Regions from separate parts of the Exiguobacterium sp. s127 genome, predicted to be linked through region 1. Evidence: riboswitches for the same ligand, from Rfam matches in the RefSeq annotation. Region 1 holds a riboswitch; the other holds the start of a gene.

Region 1 (9,730 bases):
TGTCGTCATCCGTTAATGTAAAGTTCTCGACGAGGTCGCCCGGTAACTTCGAGACGTCCCATTGTTCATATAAGACGCCGCGTGAAGCAAGGAATGAAGAGACCTCATTTTGATCCGTATACCGTTCGTTTGTCTGTTGGAAAAGTACTGTTGCCATTGTAAATTCCTCCTTTTAATGAATCGCCTGTCGGCACGTTTGTAGTTTTAAGGTGTAACTGAACAAAAACTCGAATGCTTCCAACTGTTTTTTCGCTTCAAAGGCAGTCGGTGCCCAGACGGTGATGCCGTGATTGCGAATCAGGACGGCGCCGCTCTCGGCATGTACATGTGCTGCAAAGGCAGCGGCAAGCGTCGGAATGTCGGCATGGTTCGGGATAATCGGCACACGGACTTCCGCATCTTCTTCCCAACGGCCGAGTGCCTTGATGATTTCCTGACCGGCAAACCGAATCTCGCCTTGGTCGCCGTACAGTTCCGAAATGACATTATTGTCAATCGTATGGACGTGAAGGGAACACCCGGCAGTCGTTCGGTTGAAGACCTCGACGTGGAGCAACGTTTCGGCAGAGGGACGACCCGTCTGTTCGCCGATCAGTTGACCGGACGCGTCGACATGGACGAAGTCGTCCGGTGTATCCTGCCGTTTGTCCTTCCCGCTTGCCGTCACGAGAAATTCAGTCGGTTGATCGGCTGTCCGGATGGCGAGATTGCCGCTTGTGCCGGGGAACCAGTCGCGTGCTGCAAGTTCCTGTTTGACGGCACGTAATTCTTCATATCGTTTTAAGAAGGTCATGTGTACACCACCTTTGTCTGCAGATGATTCAATATGTCATGAAAGTTTTCAAACGGCGTATACGGGATGCCGTGCTGTTCACATAGCGTGATCAGATAATCCCGTGCATAAACGTGATCCGCCTGCTTAGCCAGTTCAAAATCTGTTACGGAGTCGCCGATCGCGATGATCGTGTCACCGTTCTGCTTCAGCTTCCGGGCGATCGAGGTTTTGCAACAGCCGCATTGATTTGTACAGGCCGCGTCGCAGGCATGCGGCCATTCGATTCGAACCGTCTCCTGGCTGAAGTCACTGCCGTTGCAATAAATCGCTTCGTCCGTCAGTACATCCGCAAGAATCGGCTGGACAAAAAAGTCGATCCCGCCGCTGACGATGGAAAAATCAATCTCGTTTGATTTGGCAAAAGCGAGTAAGGTGTCGAAGCCGGGACGAATGACTGCCTGTGTCATCAAGAAATCAATGTAGTCCTGTTTTTGACTGGACGGAAGCAGCTGAAACATCTGTCCGACGCCGGATTGAATCGAGAGCGACCGGTCGAGCACACCTTGTTTTAACGGTTCAAATTTTTCCGGCGGAGCGAACTCCTGCATCAAGGCGATGATATTATCGTGCTCCGTTACTGTTCCGTCAAAGTCACATAAAATCCGGATCGTCATTTCGTGATCCCCCAAGCATCGAGAGCGACACGTAATTCCTCGTGCCGGTGGGCGGCACTTGTCAGTGATTCGCCGGCCAGTGCTGCGCCCAGTGCCTGGCGGAAAGCGATGACTCCGGCCGCAGCACCTTGCGGATGACCGTGGACACCGCCTCCGGCATTGATGACGGAATCGACGCCGAAATCACGAACAAGCTGGGCGACGAGACCCGGGTGGATTCCGGCGGACGGGACCGGGAGAATTGTTTTGGTCTCACCGATTCGGGTCGCTTCGACGGCAATCCCGCGGGCCAAGTCTTTGGCGAGGGCGACATTCCCGTACGGCGACGGGAACAGTGTCAAGTCGGCACCGGCAATCCGCGGCAACGTTCCGAGCAGGACCGGGGCGGCAATCCCGTACTCGGGACTGGCGATCAAGGCACCGCTCAACGCCGGATGATTAAAGATCGGGACCGGGATTTCCGGATCGGCTGCCAGTTCCCGCAAGACATCAAGCCCGTATGTAAACGTGTTGAGCAGGAGGGCTGTCGCTCCGGCTTCGACCAGTCGTTTCGCCTGCTCTTTCAAGCGGAAGACCGGACCACTCAATGTAATCGCATAAAGGGCCCGTTTACCGGTCCGTTCATAGTGTGCATCGAGGACTTCCCGTCCAATCCGCGCCCGGTCGAGTGCCGGTGTCAGCGGATTGTCGTATAAGATTTCGTCATCCTTGACGAGATCAATCCCGCCGGCGAGCTGGGCTTCCAGTTGTTCCCGTAAAAAAACGAGATCCCGTCCGATGACGCCTTTGAAGATGCTCATCAACAGGGGGCGATCATGGACTTGGATCAATTGGCGGACGCCCTCGATGCCGAATTTAGCACCGGGGAAATCCGGTGTGAACGAAGCGGGAAGCTGAAGATCCGTCAGTTTGATTTGACCGTCGAGTGACAGCTTGCCGAAGACGGTCGTCAAAATCGCCGAAAAGTCTCGTGAGACGTTGTGTTCCGGATAACGGATCGTGACATACCCTTTTCCGTCGTGTTCTTCCGTATGGACGACTTGTCCTTTAAAGGATTCAAGCTGTTGTTGTTCCAAGTGATTCAAATCGGTCCATGAGCCGACCGTCAGACCGAGGGCGATTTGCTCTGCCCGTTTTGGTAACTGATCGGTCACGCCGAGTTGGTAAGTTGCGGTAATGTACGCCATGATTGTCGTCTCTCCCTTGTTAAAAAATACAAAAATGGTCCCTCGTCAATGACAAGAGACCATGAAAAATTGCGCGTGGACTCTTATCTGTCAGCGTGTTAGCTGCAAGAATTAGCACCGTGCCAACTGGTCGGTTGCTGCGACATCATAGGGCTCGTCCCTCCGTCTGCTCTTGATAAGAATTGGATGAAATTGTGAAATCTAATTGCAATTTTTACATGAGATGGACGTGATGTCAAATAATTTTTTGAAAATTTATTTTTTTTGAAATCCGCTTCTATAGATGGCGGTCTTTTAAATGGTTTTTCACTAAAAATTGGAATTGACAGATGATTTAAGACGGGCGTAATATTCGAATCAACATCGAACACAACAACCACATATGACTCTTATCGTGAGTTGGCAGAGGGAATTGGCCCGAAGACGCCGCAGCAACCGACCATCCGGCACGGTGCTACATCCAACAGACATTCGTCTGAGAGATAAGAGGACGGATGATACCCCGCGCCTCTTTTCTATGACGAAAAGCGGCGTTTTTTTGTGTAGAAATGAAGGGGGAAGCAAGATGGCATATCAAGCATTTACAGAACAAGACGCCATTAAACGTGTCCGGGAACTCGGACTGATCGGACAGGAAGAAGCGACGGCAGAAGAAATCGGCGACGGGAACTTGAACTTAGTCTTCCGGATTCAGGCAGGGAAAGAACGTTTGATCTTGAAGCAGGCATTACCTTATGCAAAAGTCGTCGGGGAAAGCTGGCCCTTGTCACTCGAGCGGGCCTGGATCGAACAGTTGGCACTGAAGGAATTCGCAAAATACGCGACGCCATTCGTTCCACGGGTCTTTCATGCGAGTCATGAAGAAGCGTATACAGTGATGGAGGACTTGTCGCACCTGCAAATCGTTCGGACGGGATTGCTCGCAGGCGAAACCTACCCGCTCCTTGCTGAGCATGTCGGTTCTTACTTGGCGCGGACGTTATTTTTCACGTCAGATTTTGCGCTCGGTCCAGTCGGAAAAAAGCAGGTCGCACGTGACTATTACAACCCGGATTTATGCGACATCACGGAAAAGTTAATCTTTACGGATCCGTTTTACGACGCGGAAACAAACAATATCGAGAGCGGCTTGGAAACAGACGTACAGCAGCTCTGGCAGGACGAAAAACTGAAGCGGGAAGTGGCGAAGCTCGAAACGTTGTTCATCACGAAAGGGGAAGCCTTATTACACGGGGATTTACATACAGGAAGCATTTTTGCTTCGGCGGGCGAAACGAAAATCATCGATCCGGAGTTCGCTTTTTACGGACCGTTCGGGTTTGATGTCGGTCAGTTCATTGCCCACCTCTGCTTTGCGGCGTATCCGAACTATGCTGAGTTGCGGGAGACGCGGGTGAAGGATATCGATACGTTCTGGCTGACGTTTGCTTCGACGTTCACGGCACTTTGGGAACGGGAAGCCGTCGAACCGTTCCGGACGGTACCCGGGCTTGTCGATGATGTCCTCAGTACAATTCTCCAAGACGCGCTCGGTTTCGCCGGTTGTGAACTGATCCGGCGGACGATTGGTTTGGCACCGGTCGCTGATTTGGAACAAATTCCGGATGCTGCGACGCGCCTTGAACGGAAACGTCATGCGTTACGCCTCGGGACGGCATTGATTAAACGGCGCGGCGAATGTAAGACGTTTACCGATCTCCGGAATTTTGACGTGACGGAGGAATTGAGCCGATGAGCGAGTTTATCCGTAGTGTCATCTATGAGCGGGCGTGCTTAAAGATCCTTGATCAGACCCGTCTCCCGCAAGAAGAACGGTACGAAGTCATTCATGATTTGGCGCAAGCGGTTGAGGCGATTAAACAACTTCGTGTCCGGGGGGCGCCGGCAATCAGTCTGTTCGGTGGATTCGTCCTCGTGCAGGAAGCGTTCCGGACGACGGGATCGCTTGACGAGGTCAAACAAAAACTGTTGACGGTATCGGCGGAGTTACTGGCGACCCGGCCGACCGCCGTCAATTTGCGGAACGTACTCGATGCGCTCAATCAGCTTATCCTTTCGAGCACAACGCTCGAGGAACTGCCGAAACGTCTGGAACAAAAAGTAATTGCCCTTTATGAAGCCGATGCCAAGACGTCACGGCAAATCGGTGTGCATGCGTTGGAGCTGTTTCAAGCGGGAGACCGGGTGTTGACGATTTGTAACGCCGGATCGATTGCGACAGCGGCGTACGGGACGGCACTTGCCCCGTTTTATCTTGCGAAGGAACAAGGCATCCCGTTATCCGTCTATGCGTCGGAAACCCGGCCTTTGTTGCAGGGGGCGCGCTTGACGACATGGGAGCTGCAACGGGCAGGGATTGACGTCACCTTGATCACGGACAATATGGTCGCACATACGATCAAGGAAAAGCAGATCACCGCCATCATCGTCGGCGCGGACCGGATCACCCGTAACGGGGATACGGCCAATAAAATCGGGACGTTCCAGCTGGCGTTACTCGCACGTGCCTTCGGGATTCCGTTTTATGTCGCCGCGCCGCTGTCGACGTTTGATGTGACGAGTTTATCAGGTGACGAGATTGAAATTGAAGAACGCGATGCTAGTGAAGTGACGCAACTGGCGGGGAAAGTAACGGCACCAGCCGGAACAAAGGTCTTTAATCCGGCGTTTGACGTGACACCGCACGAGCTCATCACGGCGATCATCACGGAACTCGGCGTCATTGAACGGCCGAGCGTGGAAACGATCGAACAGGCGATTGGACAAAAGGTCATCTAAACAGACAGGAGAGATCGAGATGAAAAAATTAGCATTCTTACTCGCACCGGCGGTCTTGCTGGCTGCTTGCGCCAATAGTGAAGCGACACCGGCGAAAAAAATCAGCGGTGTGCCGGAAAGTGTCCAAGGCGACATCAAGATTGCCGTCATCCGCAATCTGGCGTCCGATGATCATACGAAACAATTTTTAGACGGTGCCCGTTCGGAAGGGGAGGCGCTTGGGTTTAAGGTCAACACGTTCATTTCCGAAGGCAATGACGTCAAGTTCAAGGAACTGGTGGCGCAAGCCGTTCAGCAGGATTATGACGGACTGATCATCTCGCACGGAAAAGAAGATTATGCCTACGACATGATTAAACCGGCGATCGACAAAGGGATTCAGGTCGTGACGTTTGATACGGTGACGAAGAAAAAGGACCAGACGTTAACAGGCATCACGGAGACGTTCCAGGATGATCACAAACTGGCAGAACTTTCACTCGATGAAGTGACGAAAGTGAAAGACGACAAGCCGGTCCGGGTCATCAAATTGTGGTTCGGTCCGGGGTTTGCACCGCTTGACCGCCGTCAGGAAATCTATAAGACGTATGAAGCGGACGGCAAAATCAAGACGCTTGAAACGGTCGGACCGACGAATTTCCAGGATGTCCAGGGCGATATCGCGACGAAGATGAACGCGATTCTCGCGAAATATCCGAAAGGGAGCATCGATGCCGTCTGGGGAGCCTGGGATGAAGTCGCGAAAGGCGCCTATAAATCCTTAAAAGACAATAAACGTCAGGAAATCCCGTTGATTTCAATCGATGTCTCGAATCAGGACATCAACCTGATGCGTGAGAAGGGAAGCAACTGGGTGTCGACGAGTGCCGTTGATCCGCATTTGATCGGACAGACGGACATGCGCCTGCTCGCGAAAAAACTCGCCGGTGAAAAAACACCGGACAGCTTTGATCTGGACGCTAAATTAGTCGAGCAAAAGGCGCTCAAAGCCGATACGACGATGTACAATCTCGATACGATCATCAAGGGCTGGAGCACATCCGAGAAATTCAATGAACCGTGGATGGAAAAACTGCGGAAAGCGAATGCTGCGAAATGACGCATCTGGACACGACGAACCGGCTCGAGATGCGTGGGATTTCAATTGAATTCCCCGGTGTCAAAGCGCTTGATGCTGTTGACTTTTCCGTCCGCCGCGGGGAAATTCATGCGCTCGTCGGAGCGAACGGCGCCGGTAAGTCGACGCTGATGAAAGTATTGGCGGGAGCGCATGCGGCGTATGACGGGACGATTTCGTTTGAAGGTGTGCCGTTGACGATCGATTCGCCGCGTGCCGCGAAACGGGCGGGAATTGAAATCGTCTACCAAGAAGTCGATACGGCATTGATTTCATACTTGACGGTCGCAGAAAACATTTGCCTCGATTTGTTGACGAACGGACAGCTCAAAGGGGTCATCCGGCAACGCCGGTTGGAACAGATTGCACGGGAGGCGCTCGGGAAACTCCAGTCTTCGATTGATGTCCGGCAACGGGTCAGTGAACTGCGCCTTGCCGACAAACAGTTGGTCTTGATTGCCCGGGCACTCGTCCAAGACAGCCGTTTTTTAATCCTGGATGAACCGACGGCGCCGCTCAGTCAACGGGAGACGGAACGTTTGTTTCGCATCATCAGGGAACTCGCGACACGCGAACAATTGGGCGTGATTTTCATCTCACACCGCCTTCAGGAATTATTTGAAATCTGTGAATCGATTTCCGTCATGCGTGACGGAAAACTTGTCGCCCGCCAAGCATTAGCCGGGCAAACGAAAGAGACAATCGTTGAACAGATGCTCGGAAGACGTTTGCAACAGACGGACCGGCAAACCCGAACCGTCGGGCAAGCTTTGCTCGAGCTCAATCAAGTGATGGTCCCGGGTGAATTCAATCAGCTGTCATTGACGGTTCATGCAGGTGAAGTGATTGGAATTGCCGGACTTGTCGGAGCGGGAAAAACCGAGCTCTGTAAGACGATTTTCGGAGTGACTCCGACTGTGGCGGGACAGATTCGGATAGCCGGCGAACCGGCGACTATCCGGTCGCCGCACGAGGCAGTCAGACACGGGATTGGTCTGGTCCCGGAAGAACGCCGGAAAGAAGGCATCCTTGTCACGGATCCGATTTATCAAAACATGACCGCGGCAAGTCTCAAACAATTCGTCAATCGGTTCGGTTGGGTCAAGACGGGAACGGAACGGACTGCCGCCAACGCTATCATCAAACGATTGGCGATCAAATCAACGGATGAAACGCAACGCGTGGAAGGATTATCCGGCGGGAACCAGCAGAAGGTCGCGATCGGCAAATGGCTCCTCGCCGATGCTGCGGTCCTGCTGCTCGATGAACCGACAAAAGGTGTCGACGTCGGGGCGAAACGGGAAATCTTCGACGTGATCGATCAACTGGCCGGACAGCAAAAAGCGATTCTGTATGCGTCCAGTGAATTCGATGAATTGCTGGCGGTGACGGACCGGATTTATGTCATGTATGACGGGAAAATCGTGTTCGAGACGAATACGTCGGAGACGACGGAAGACCAATTACTGCTGTATGCGACAGGGGGGATGACTTGATGAACGAGGTACTTCACGAACCAACGACGGAATCAAAACCAAACACGGAACGACACGCATCCGGTAAACGGTTGTTACGCTTTTTGAATGACTGGGGGATCGTCCTCGCAATCCTTGCACTCATCGTCTTTTTTGCCGTGACGGCACCAAGCTTTTTACAGGGCGCGAACCTGATTAATATTTTGCGCAGTATCTCGATTGTGACGATCATCGCAATCGGGTTGACCGTTTCGCTGACCGTCAACGGTTTTGATTTATCGGTCGGTTCGACCGCGACCTTTGCCAGCTCGCTCGTCGTCTCATTTTTTGTCTGGTACAGCCTTCCGCTTGGTCTGTCGATCGGCTTGGCGATTTTAATTGCCTTAAGCGTCGCGCTGGTCAACGTGTTATTGATCGTCAAATTCAAGATTCCCGACTTGTTTGCGACGCTTGCGACGATGTTCATCTTTGAAGGGGTGGCGATGACGTATACCGGCGGCGGATCAATCAGTGCCGGGATGCCCCGTCTCGACGGAACACCGACAGTCGGGATGATTCCGGAGTCCTTCCTAAAAATCAGTCAGGCACCGTGGATCATCCTAATCATGCTCGCCGTCGTGGCAGTGACGCATCTGTTTTTGAACCATACACGACACGGCCGCTTCTTATACATCATCGGCGGAAACCCGGAGGCGGCACACTTGACGGGAATCCCGGTGCACCGTTACCGGGCACTGGCCTATGTGATTGCCGGACTACTCGCGGCAGTCGGAGGAATCCTGCTTGCGTCGCAGGTTGGATCGTCACAGATTAATGCCGGATCCGGCTATTTGATGCCGGCAGTCGCGGCTGCCTTCATCGGTTCATCGTTTGCCGGACAAGGGAAACCGAACGCACTCGGGACATTAGTCGGAGCCTGCTTAGTCGGGATTCTTGAGAATGGGCTCGTTATGTTATCTGTTCCGTATTACTCATTGAATATTATTAAGGGGCTTGTCCTTGCACTTGCTTTAGCAACGACGTATTACCGGTTTCGAAAAAAATAATTAAAAAACAAGGTTTAACTTCGAATAGATTCGGTAATATTCAATATATGAAAGGATGGTGATGCACATGAATGATTATCAATGTAGAGGGAACGATCGCATGTCGCTTCGAGTAGAAGAGGATCACCGGACTTGACGAACGGAATAAGTTTATAGACACGGATTGTACCCGTGTTTTACGTGCACTCTGCACGAATCAAGAACGGTTTACGGCATGTAATCGTTCCTGAAACACAAAGGGGAGTCGCTTTGCGGCGCCCCCTTTTTTGTGCGTATTGAGAGACTCATATGCCTTTCCAAAGGGACTACGGGTATGAGAAGATAGAAAGAGTCAGAAAATTCAACTACTAAAGAGCAAGGGGCCTGACAATGCGAACATACACAAGAGAGATTCAAGCAATCATCGACAACGTAGAAAAAGTAATCGTCGGTAAGGAAGATGTTATTACACAATCGTTAGCAGCGCTACTTGCCGGAGGACATGTCTTACTTGAGGATGTACCGGGGGTCGGGAAAACGATGCTCGTGCGCGCATTCAGTCGCTCAATCGGCCTGACTTTTAAGCGTGTTCAATTCACACCCGATTTACTCCCCTCGGATTTAACGGGTGTTTCGATGTATAACCAAAAAACAAGTCAATTTGAGTATCGTCCGGGTCCATTGATGGGCAATATCGTT
Region 2 (9,730 bases), on a different contig from region 1:
TACCGGCACGCGACGTATCGAGTGGTTCGCCCGAGTCCGCCACTGCGTCACCTGCAAACAAACAGGCGAAAACAGGACGCTACGACAAGATGATGCAACGGAAACCGAAGGCGAAGAAAGTCAAAAAAGAGCGGCGCCTCCGGGAAAAGAAAGTCCAGCAACTCGAACGTCTCGATACGACGACATTACCAGGTCAACCAATCGAATTCGTCGATAAAACGGCACTCGATTTTGCTTCCTACGACGGCATGCGTCTCGTCATCGTCGGTAATGAGCAACAGCGCGCCGTCTACCGCGACTTCTTTGCGGAGACGGGAGTCGAATTAATCCATCTTGGCGGTGATGCCCAAGCTGCGAAAAAAATTGCCTGTCTCGCGAAAAAGACAGATGCGATTGTCGTCATCAAAAGTCGCGTCTCCCACGCAGCAGCGGCACATGTCCTCGTGCAAGCAAAAAAGCACGATATTCCGTTTGCGATTGAACGACTCGATGGACGACGCTCTTTGTATACGGCGTGCCAGCAACAACTTGAAAAAGCAATGGTCCAACGTTTACTAAAAGACGAGCGTTAAAAAGTGAAACCTCCTCAAAAATAAACCGTAAAGAAAGGTAGCACTTATTTTTGAGGAGGATCTTTCGATGTCAAAACAATTAAAATTAGCAGCGCGCGAGTCGTTGCAGGGACGATGGGGCTTCATGGCATTAATGATGTTGTTGTTCTTAATCATTCAAGGCGTTCCGAACGGATTTGCGTCCTCACCCGAAGAGGATTTCCAATTTATCGACTTGATTGGTATGCTCTTGACGGTGTTGACCTTACCGGTTGCAATGGGATGGTCATGGCTCGCCCTATCTGTCGCCCGAGACGAGCAGACGAAAGTCGCCGATTTGTTTGAGCCGTACAAAATGTTCTTGAAAGCCATTGGAGTGTCAATCGTCCAAACCTTTTTCTTAGGGCTATGGTTCTTACTTTTCATCATTCCAGGAATCATTAAGTCATTCTCTTACATGTTGACGTATTACATCATTCGGGACGAACCATCGATTGGCATCCTTGATGCCATTACACGTTCACGCCAAATGATGGATGGACACAAAAAAGAGGCGTTTTTCCTCGTCCTTTCGTTCATCGGTTGGTTCTTGCTCGGAATTGTTACGATCGGAATCGGTTTCCTCTGGATTGGCCCGTACTTCAGCGTCACAATCGCGAAGTTCTACGATCGCGTGCGTGGGGAAGAAGTTTCGACGACTGGTCACCGGACAGCCATGATGGATGCAAATCACAATGACTCACCGTTCGTATCACCAGAATGAATTGATTTTGAACAGCACCATACAAAGCAGGGATTGCCATCTTAAACCGATGTGCAATTCCTGTTTTTAGCTTCTAGACAAAGAAGTATCAAGAAACAGAGTGATTTTCCAAATGTTTTTTAATTCCGATAGGAAAAGAAGGTTTAAAGGTTGCTTTACTCTGCTAAAAGATGTACGCTAATTTCAATTATTCTTATCACGAGAAGTCGAGGGACTGGCCCGACGACACTTCAGCAACCCCGCATGAGCGGAAGGTGCTACTTCCAAGAGGAATTTATTCCTTTGAAGATAAGAGCCGACAGTAGATATTCGTCGCTCTTTTCTAAACGAAAAGAGCGATTTTTTATGCAAAAAGGGGGCACAGGGGATGGAATACGGATTTTGGTTACCAATCTTCGGGGGTTGGTTACGAAACGTCGAGGAGGAACAAATGCCAGCGACATTCGATTATGCGAAACAAGTCGCACAGACGGCAGAACGGATTGGCTTTTCTACGACATTGATTGCAGAATTGAACTTAAACGACATTAAAGGAATAGCCGAACCGAGTCTTGAGGCGTGGACGACGGCAGCGGCGATTGCGGCGACAACGGAACGGTTGGAAATCATGACAGCCGTCCGGCCCGGTTTTCATAATCCGGCGACGACAGCAAAAATGGCGGCGAACCTCGATCAGTTGAGTAACGGACGTTTTACGCTCAACGTCGTCTCGGCCTGGTGGGAGGAAGAAGCCCGTCAATACAATGGGATTTTTACAGCCCATGACGAACGATATGCCCGGACGGAAGAATTCGTGACGGTCATGAAAGGATTATGGGCGGACGCATCACCCTATAGTTTTGATGGGGCGTACTATCAGCTGGAACGGGCAGAGCTTCACCCGAAACCCGTTCAGCGTCCCGGAATCAAGCTCTACGCTGGTGGTGAGAGTGAGACGGGGAAACAGACGATCGTCAATCACTGTGATGCCTATGTCATGCATGGAGGAACGGTCGATGAAGTCGCGACGAAAATTACGGATATGAAAACCCGCCGCGCGGCGACCGGGAAGCAGCCGCTTGCGAGTTTCGGACTGGCGGCCTACATCATCTGTCGCGAGACGGAAGAAGCGGCGCTCGAAGAATGGCACCGGATTACGAACGTTAAAGAAGACGGTGCCGGATATGCCGGGTATGACGACTTCGTCAGTAAATCGCAACTCGAACAACAGGTCAAACGAAATGACTATTCGGTCTCAAACCGGGGACTGCGTCCGAACTTGATTGGGACGCCGGATCAAATCGCAGAACGGATTCTTGAATTTGAAGCAGTCGGCGTGACATTGCTCTTGCTTCAATTTTCTCCGCAACTCGAAGAAATGGAACGCTTTGCCCGCGAGGTCATGCCACGCGTCGAAGCGAAACGAAAGGTAGGTCAACTAAAATGACGAAAATTCATATCTTACACGAAAATCAGGAATGGACGGATCATTTAATCAAGCGACTCGAGGAACTCAACTTACCGTATGAACAGTGGCACCTCAACGAAGGGGTCGTCCCACTCGATGAAACACCACCGGAAGGCGTTTTTTACAGCCGGATGAGTGCCTCGTCCCATACGCGCGGGCACCGCTATGCACCAGAATTGACGGAAGGGTTCCTCGCTTGGCTCGAAGAACATGACCGGACCGTTTTCAACGGAACCCGTGCGTTACGACTCGAGGTCAGTAAGGTCAACCAATACACCGCCTTACGAAAAGCAGGTATCCGTGTTCCGAAAACGACGGCAGCCGTCGGACGTGATCAAATCGTCCAAGCCGCTCAAAACATCGGAGTATCGTCGTTCATCACGAAACACAATCGTGCCGGTAAAGGACTCGGCGTTCAATTGTTCCACTCGATTGAAGCACTCGAGACGTATCTTGACGGACCGACATTCGATGAGCCGGTCGACGGCATCACGTTGATTCAAGAGTACATTCAAGCACCTGAACCCTACATTACGCGTTGTGAATTCGTCGGTGGTAAGTTCGTCTATGCGGTCCGTGTCGATACGTCGGAAGGATTCGAGCTCTGCCCCGCGGATGTTTGTGTCATCGATGATTTGTTCTGCCCGGTCGGAGAAGAGGCGGCAGAGACACCGATGAAATTCCAAATTGTCGACGGGTTCGATGACCCGATCATCGCCCAGTATGAAGCGTTCCTGCAAGAAAATAAAATCGCGGTCGCCGGGATTGAGTTCATCAAGGATGCAGACGGGACGATTTATACGTACGACGTCAATACGAATACGAATTACAATTCGGACGCTGAAGCGGCAGCTGGGAAGTTCGGGATGCTGGAACTCGCAACATTCCTTGGTCATGCGTTAGAACGTCAAACCGTGAAGTGAACATCAAAAACCACTTGAAGTAAGAAAAATACCCTGATTGTGCCGGAGTCGAGCGTTAGAACGACGGACATCAGGGTATTTTTAAACTAAAAGGAGGTGGTGTCATGGTGACGTGGCGTGAAGAAAAAGTACTTGCGATTCCAATCGAACAGGCGTGGCATCTGTTTGATCACGATCGACTGCAACGACTCATTCCGGGTGTCGTCCAGCATGAGGTGATTGAACGTAAGCCGGGCGTCGTCGGATCGACGTACCGGCAAACCTACATGCAAGGGAATCGTCTTGAAACCTACATCGTGACCGATCTCGCTTATACGAATGAACCGGACTATAAACAAAATACGATTGGTTTTACGTTAGCGAAGATGTTTCGCCTTGAGATGTCGTTTGCGCTGAAGCGAATTGATGCGACGAGCTGCCGTTTGATTTACACGGGGAAAAATGAAGGCGTCAACTTCGTCGGTCGCAGTCTCTTATCGTTAGGCGGAGAACGTGAAAACGAGAAAATCGTCAAAGGATTTCTCGAGCGGCTCGAAAAAGAAGTGAAGCAAATCCAAGAATAAAAAGGTACGCTTACTCTCGATTACTGCGAGAATAGGTGTACCTTTTTAAGTAAGGAAGATGATACTTAACAAAAAAATATAAACGTATTTACAAAAAACTGCCCCCGATTAACGAGGACAGTAGACAAATCAATGTGCGTATAACGCAGTCAATTGTTGTTGGATTGAATCGTTGTTGAGGTACTCATCGTACGTCGTTTCTTTATCGACGATTCCGTTTGGTGTGAGTTCGATGATGCGGTTCGCAATTGTTTCGACGAACTGATGGTCATGCGAGCTGAAGAGCATCGCACCTTTGTAAGCAATCAAGCCATCGTTGAGTGCTGTGATTGATTCGAGGTCTAAGTGATTCGTCGGATCGTCAAGGACGAGGACGTTTGAACCACTGAGCATCGCTTTCGATAACATACAACGGACTTTTTCTCCCCCAGAGAGGACTGACGCTTTTTTCATGACTTCTTCTCCGGAGAAGAGCATCCGACCGAGGAAACCACGGAGGAATGTGTCACTTTCATCAGCTGGTGAGTATTGGCGCAACCAATCGAGAATCGTTTTGTCAGACCCTTCGAAGAACTCCGAGTTGTCTTTTGGCAAATACGATTGTGACGTCGTAACACCCCATTTGAATGTCCCGCTGTCTGCTTCCATTTCACCCATTAAAATTTTAAACAGTGTTGTGATGGCGATATCGCTTTGGCTGATGAATGCCACTTTGTCTGTTTTATTTAATGAGAAACGGACGTTGTCGAGGACTTTGACGCCATCGATTGTCTTCGAGAGACCTTCAACCGTCAACAAATCGTTTCCGATTTCACGTTCCGGTGAGAAACCGACGAACGGATAGCGGCGTGATGACGGACGGATGTCGTCAAGTGTGATTTTATCGAGCAACTTCTTCCGTGACGTCGCTTGTTTCGCTTTTGAAGCATTCGAGCTGAAACGCGCGATGAAGGCTTGAAGTTCTTTAATTTTTTCTTCTTTTTTCTTGTTTTGGTCGCCAGCCATCCGTGAAGCGAGTTGGCTTGACTCATACCAGAAATCATAGTTCCCGATATAGAGTTGAATTTTCCCGTAGTCGAGATCGGCCATGTGCGTACAGACGTTGTTGAGGAAGTGACGGTCGTGGGAAATAACGATGACCGTGTTCTCAAACCCGATCAGGAATTCTTCGAGCCATTTGACGGCTTTCAAATCAAGACCATTGGTCGGCTCATCGAGTAACAGAATATCCGGCTTACCGAACAACGCTTGCGCGAGCAAGACTTTAACTTTTTCTCCACCTGTTAATTCAGCCATTGTTTTTGTGTGCAGGCTTTCTTTGATTCCGAGACCTTGAAGGAGCATCGCAGCTTCAGACTCAGCTTCCCAACCATTCATTTCTGCGAATTCTCCTTCGAGTTCAGCGGCACGCATGCCGTCTTCATCCGAGAAGTTTTCTTTCATATAAATTGCATCTTTTTCTTTCATGACTTCATACAGACGTTTGTGTCCCATCATGACGGTTTCGATGACTTGGAACTCTTCATATTCATAATGGTTCTGACGGAGTACGCCAAGACGCTCACCCGGTGTGATGATGACATCGCCTTGTTGTGCTTCGATGTCTCCTGCAAGAATTTTGAGGAAAGTCGATTTACCGGCGCCGTTCGCACCAATCAGACCGTAACAGTTACCTGGTGTGAACTTGATGTTGACGTCTTCGAATAATTTGCGGTCCGCAAAGCGGAGGCCGACGTTTTGTACTGTAATCATATAGAGATGAACCCTCGTTTCTAGTGTGTGATGTGCTGTTACGAGTGTACCACAAAATGATACGGCTCGTTTCAAGGACAAAGTTCTTTACATGTTAAGACAGATTCTAAAAATAAGCAACCATGGTCATGAAACATTTTCTGAAATCAACCGTATAAGTTAAAGAGGCAGGATGAAGGAGGGATGAGAAATCATGGCAACATTGTTTACCTTACTGTTTTTCGCACTCATCGCCTTGTTAGGAATCGAACTGTATAAATATATCCAAGACAAAATTGACAAAGGGGACTCATAATGAGAGAAATCAAACCAAAGAAAAGAATTAACCCAGCGATGATCATCGCCGGTGTCATCGTCGTTGCACTCCTTGCCATGACACCGTTCATCGTCGAACAGATTGAACCGGGGCAAGTCGGTGTCGTCTACAAACCGTCAAGCGGTGTCCAGGACGAAACACTTTCGCAAGGGTGGCACGTCGTTTCACCGATCACACGTGTGACGGAGTATCCGATTCGGACACAAACGAAGTCGCTCGACAATATGACACTCGCGACAAAAGACGGGAAGAACATTGTTGTCGACTTTACGTACAGTTTTGCAGTCTCTCCCGATCAAGTCACGAAAGTATTCAATAAGTTCGGACCGATCGATATCGATGAAATCGCAGATGGCTATTTGAAACAACGTTTATATGATGCGTCACGAGAGCAAATTTCGAAAGTAACGGTACTCGAATTGTTCGGTGAAGAGTCAGGAAATGTTTCGACGAGCATCCAAACGCAATTTGCAGAAGACGTTAAAAAAATCGGTTTCATCATTGAGGACGTTGCACTCGGTGCTCCGAAACCAGATGAAAAAACACAAGAAGCCATCGATTCTCGTGTTAAAGCCTCACAAGAGCTAGATAAGAAGAAAACGGATCTCGCGATTGCCAAAGCTGAAGCAGAACGACTTCGTGTCGAGGCACAAGGGGAAGCAGATGCGCGTTTGATTGAAGCGCAAGGTTTGGCGAAAGCACAGAAGGAACTTCAAAAAACGTTGACTGCCGAAATGATTCAATATGAAGCTGTCAAGAAGTGGGACGGAAAGTCACCACTTGTGAGTGGATCGGGCAGCATGGTGCAGTTGCCGCTTCCGGATCAGGAAACAGAGAAGGAATAAGTAATGGAATACACCTTCCGATGGGAAGGTGTATTTTTTTGAAGATTTTAAACAGTAAATTATAATTTTGATAAAGTGATACGAGAGAATAAATGAGTTATATCAAGCATATAAACATATTTCAGGAAAAAAATAAGAAAGATACATCTTTTAAATTGTAAAATAATTGGTTTATTTTAGTGTTTATAAGGTAATTGTTGAAGTAAGTCGTGAATGAGTTAATCGTAATCGGTCGTTAGGAGGGGGAGGTAGTGGTTGATAAAAAAATCTCCAATCCAATCTATCCCAACAATATTAGTGCTTATTATTTTCTTGTCAGGCACACACGCTTTAGCGAATGCAACTTCGATTACGATTAAAGGTAATCCGACGTTAAAAGAATGTGTAAGCATTCTCGAAGCACAACCGCCACCTGACCAAAATGCAATCGATGTAGTCGATTATTGTGAAAACACCTTGAATGAAGCAGAAAATGAATCCAACGAAGAAGCAAAAAAGGAAGAAGACGATAGGGCAAAAGGTGAGGATCAAGCGGTCGTGCCACCAGAAAACGACGAACTTGATCACGCAGAGCCTGCGTCACCGGAAGCATCTTCAACACCCGAGAGTGAAATACCCCTGACACCAGAACCTCAAGCACCAGAAGAGGAAGAGTCCCCAACACCCGAGAGTGAAATAGCCCTGACACCAGAACCTCAAGCACCAGAAGAGGAAGAGTCCCCAACACCCGAGAGTGAGATACCCCCGACACCAGAACCTCAAGCACCAGAAGAGGAAGAGTCCCCAACACCCGAGACTGACATACCCCTGACACTAGATCCTCAAGTACCTGAAGAGAAAGAATCACTAGAATCCGAGGATGAATCATCAACTGCATCAAAGTCACAAAATCCTGCATTAGAGGATAAGGAAATACCTGTCGACGAAGGAGCGGAAAAAGCAGAACAAAGAGGAGCACTCGATGTCGCGTTGGTAGGATCGGTCAACCTGACCGCCGCCTATGAAGCAGCGCAAAGGAAAATTACGTTGACTGCGGATATGCAATCCGTTTTGAGTTTAGGATTAGGAAGCAAATACGTGATTTTTCAACTCCCACAGGAAGTGATGCAATCGATTCAGGCAGGGACAATCAGTTTGAGTTATTCCTATACAGGATTGCTGGGCGCGAAGGTTGCAAATGTACCGGCCAGTTCGATTCAACAAAACGGTAATCAAATTTATGCAGAAGTCGGTTCTTTGCTTGCACTCTCACTTTTATCAAAAGATATCTTTACGTTAAGTTTCAAAGTCAATCCACTTCCGGTCGGAACAAATTCAGTGTATACATTTGAAAGTTCATTGACGAGTAGTGTAGTCGATTTGGATGTTTTAAATAGTGGTTTTGGAATGGCGACTTTAACAATCGGTCCCGTATTTAACCTTAAAGTACCTGAAGTTCTCGATTTTGGAACACAGGAAATCAAAGGGAGAGAAGGTGTAATCAATCGAAAAACAGCGATGACGATTGAAATCTCGCATCAAAATGCTTTGAATTATGATTGGAAACTTCGCGCTAGGTTGACGGCACCACTCTCGAGCGAGGGAGGTGATGTACTAGATGACGTGCTGCTCTTTAAAGTCGGTGCGACAAATCAAACGTTACAAACCATTGATAGCGAAATTGCATCCGGGAAAATGGGAGCGACATCAACAATTTTGACGTATGGACCAAGTGAAGGAATCATTCTCGATTTGACAGGGAAACGACCACGAGCTACTACGTATCAGACGCAAATTCAATGGACATTAGTTAATGCACCATGAGAAGGGGAGATTTGAATGAAAAAACAGTCAACCGTTACTTCATTGTTTGCTAGTGCACTACTACTAGGTGGACCGTCCCTCGTATTTGCAGAAACGTCGTCAGGAAGTTCAACCGCGACCATCACTTTTGAGACGAATAAAGCACCTGACATTCTGGATCCAGCCAATCCCGATGATTCGTACACACCTGACCCAGGTAAGGGTGAAAACACACCGACCGGTAATACAGGACCGTTGACATTAGATTATGCACCGAATTTTAACTTTGGGACACATGAAATTCTTGGAAGTGATGCTATTTTTGAATCGACTGACGAAAAACCCTTTTTACAAGTGACAGACCGGCGTGTCGTGTTGTCTGAATGGACGGTTACTGCCAAGCTGAATACGTTCACGAGTGGAGGGGAAAACACGTTGCCTGGAGCATCATTATCGATAGCGGAAGGCATCGTGAATACACCTACCTATAACGTCGGGGCGACGGCACCCGTGACAAGCGCGATTGAATTGCTTGCGGGTGGTGAAGCAGTAGATATTTTAACGTCGACAGCTGGATCGCCTTACTCTTGGTTACTATCTTGGTTGGGTACTGATGTATCACCTGAGACGGACGGATCACTTTGGTCGAATGACAACATTACATTGAATGTTCCATTAAATCAACAAATCAAAGGAACCCACGTCGCGACAATCGACTGGGTATTAACGGATTCGATTCCTTGATTAAGGAGGGGATGAGTTGATTAAACGTGGTATAGAGTATCTTG

The links. Region 1 has a riboswitch for S-adenosylmethionine ahead of KNP98_RS09370 (2,3-diketo-5-methylthiopentyl-1-phosphate enolase). Riboswitches for the same ligand answer to the same signal wherever they lie in the genome.
Region 2: it holds a riboswitch for S-adenosylmethionine, as region 1 does, so the genes downstream of both, KNP98_RS07440 (LLM class flavin-dependent oxidoreductase) here and KNP98_RS09370 (2,3-diketo-5-methylthiopentyl-1-phosphate enolase) in region 1, are expected to answer to the same signal.

What each region holds. Positions count from the first base shown of each region.
Region 1 covers NZ_JACSMO010000006.1:8,583-18,312, reverse strand. The annotation lists gene KNP98_RS09385 (1,2-dihydroxy-3-keto-5-methylthiopentene dioxygenase) at 1-157, opposite strand, end outside; gene KNP98_RS09380 (methylthioribulose 1-phosphate dehydratase) at 173-793, opposite strand; gene KNP98_RS09375 (2-hydroxy-3-keto-5-methylthiopentenyl-1-phosphate phosphatase) at 790-1,449, opposite strand; gene KNP98_RS09370 (2,3-diketo-5-methylthiopentyl-1-phosphate enolase) at 1,446-2,636, opposite strand; SAM riboswitch class I at 2,717-2,818, opposite strand; SAM riboswitch class I at 3,023-3,125, shown strand; gene mtnK (S-methyl-5-thioribose kinase) at 3,202-4,371, shown strand; gene mtnA (S-methyl-5-thioribose-1-phosphate isomerase) at 4,368-5,414, shown strand; gene KNP98_RS09355 (sugar ABC transporter substrate-binding protein) at 5,434-6,513, shown strand; gene KNP98_RS09350 (sugar ABC transporter ATP-binding protein) at 6,510-8,027, shown strand; gene KNP98_RS09345 (ABC transporter permease) at 8,027-9,052, shown strand; gene KNP98_RS09340 (AAA family ATPase) at 9,422-9,730, shown strand, end outside.
Region 2 covers NZ_JACSMO010000004.1:150,863-160,592, reverse strand. The annotation lists gene KNP98_RS07450 (DUF2325 domain-containing protein) at 1-572, shown strand, start outside; gene KNP98_RS07445 (DUF975 family protein) at 640-1,314, shown strand; SAM riboswitch class I at 1,505-1,609, shown strand; gene KNP98_RS07440 (LLM class flavin-dependent oxidoreductase) at 1,682-2,740, shown strand; gene KNP98_RS07435 (ATP-grasp domain-containing protein) at 2,737-3,684, shown strand; gene KNP98_RS07430 (SRPBCC family protein) at 3,789-4,247, shown strand; gene KNP98_RS07425 (ABC-F family ATP-binding cassette domain-containing protein) at 4,377-5,999, opposite strand; gene KNP98_RS07420 (prohibitin family protein) at 6,294-7,160, shown strand; gene KNP98_RS07415 (hypothetical protein) at 7,416-8,963, shown strand; gene KNP98_RS07410 (WxL domain-containing protein) at 8,979-9,686, shown strand; gene KNP98_RS07405 (WxLIP family cell surface protein) at 9,703-9,730, shown strand, end outside.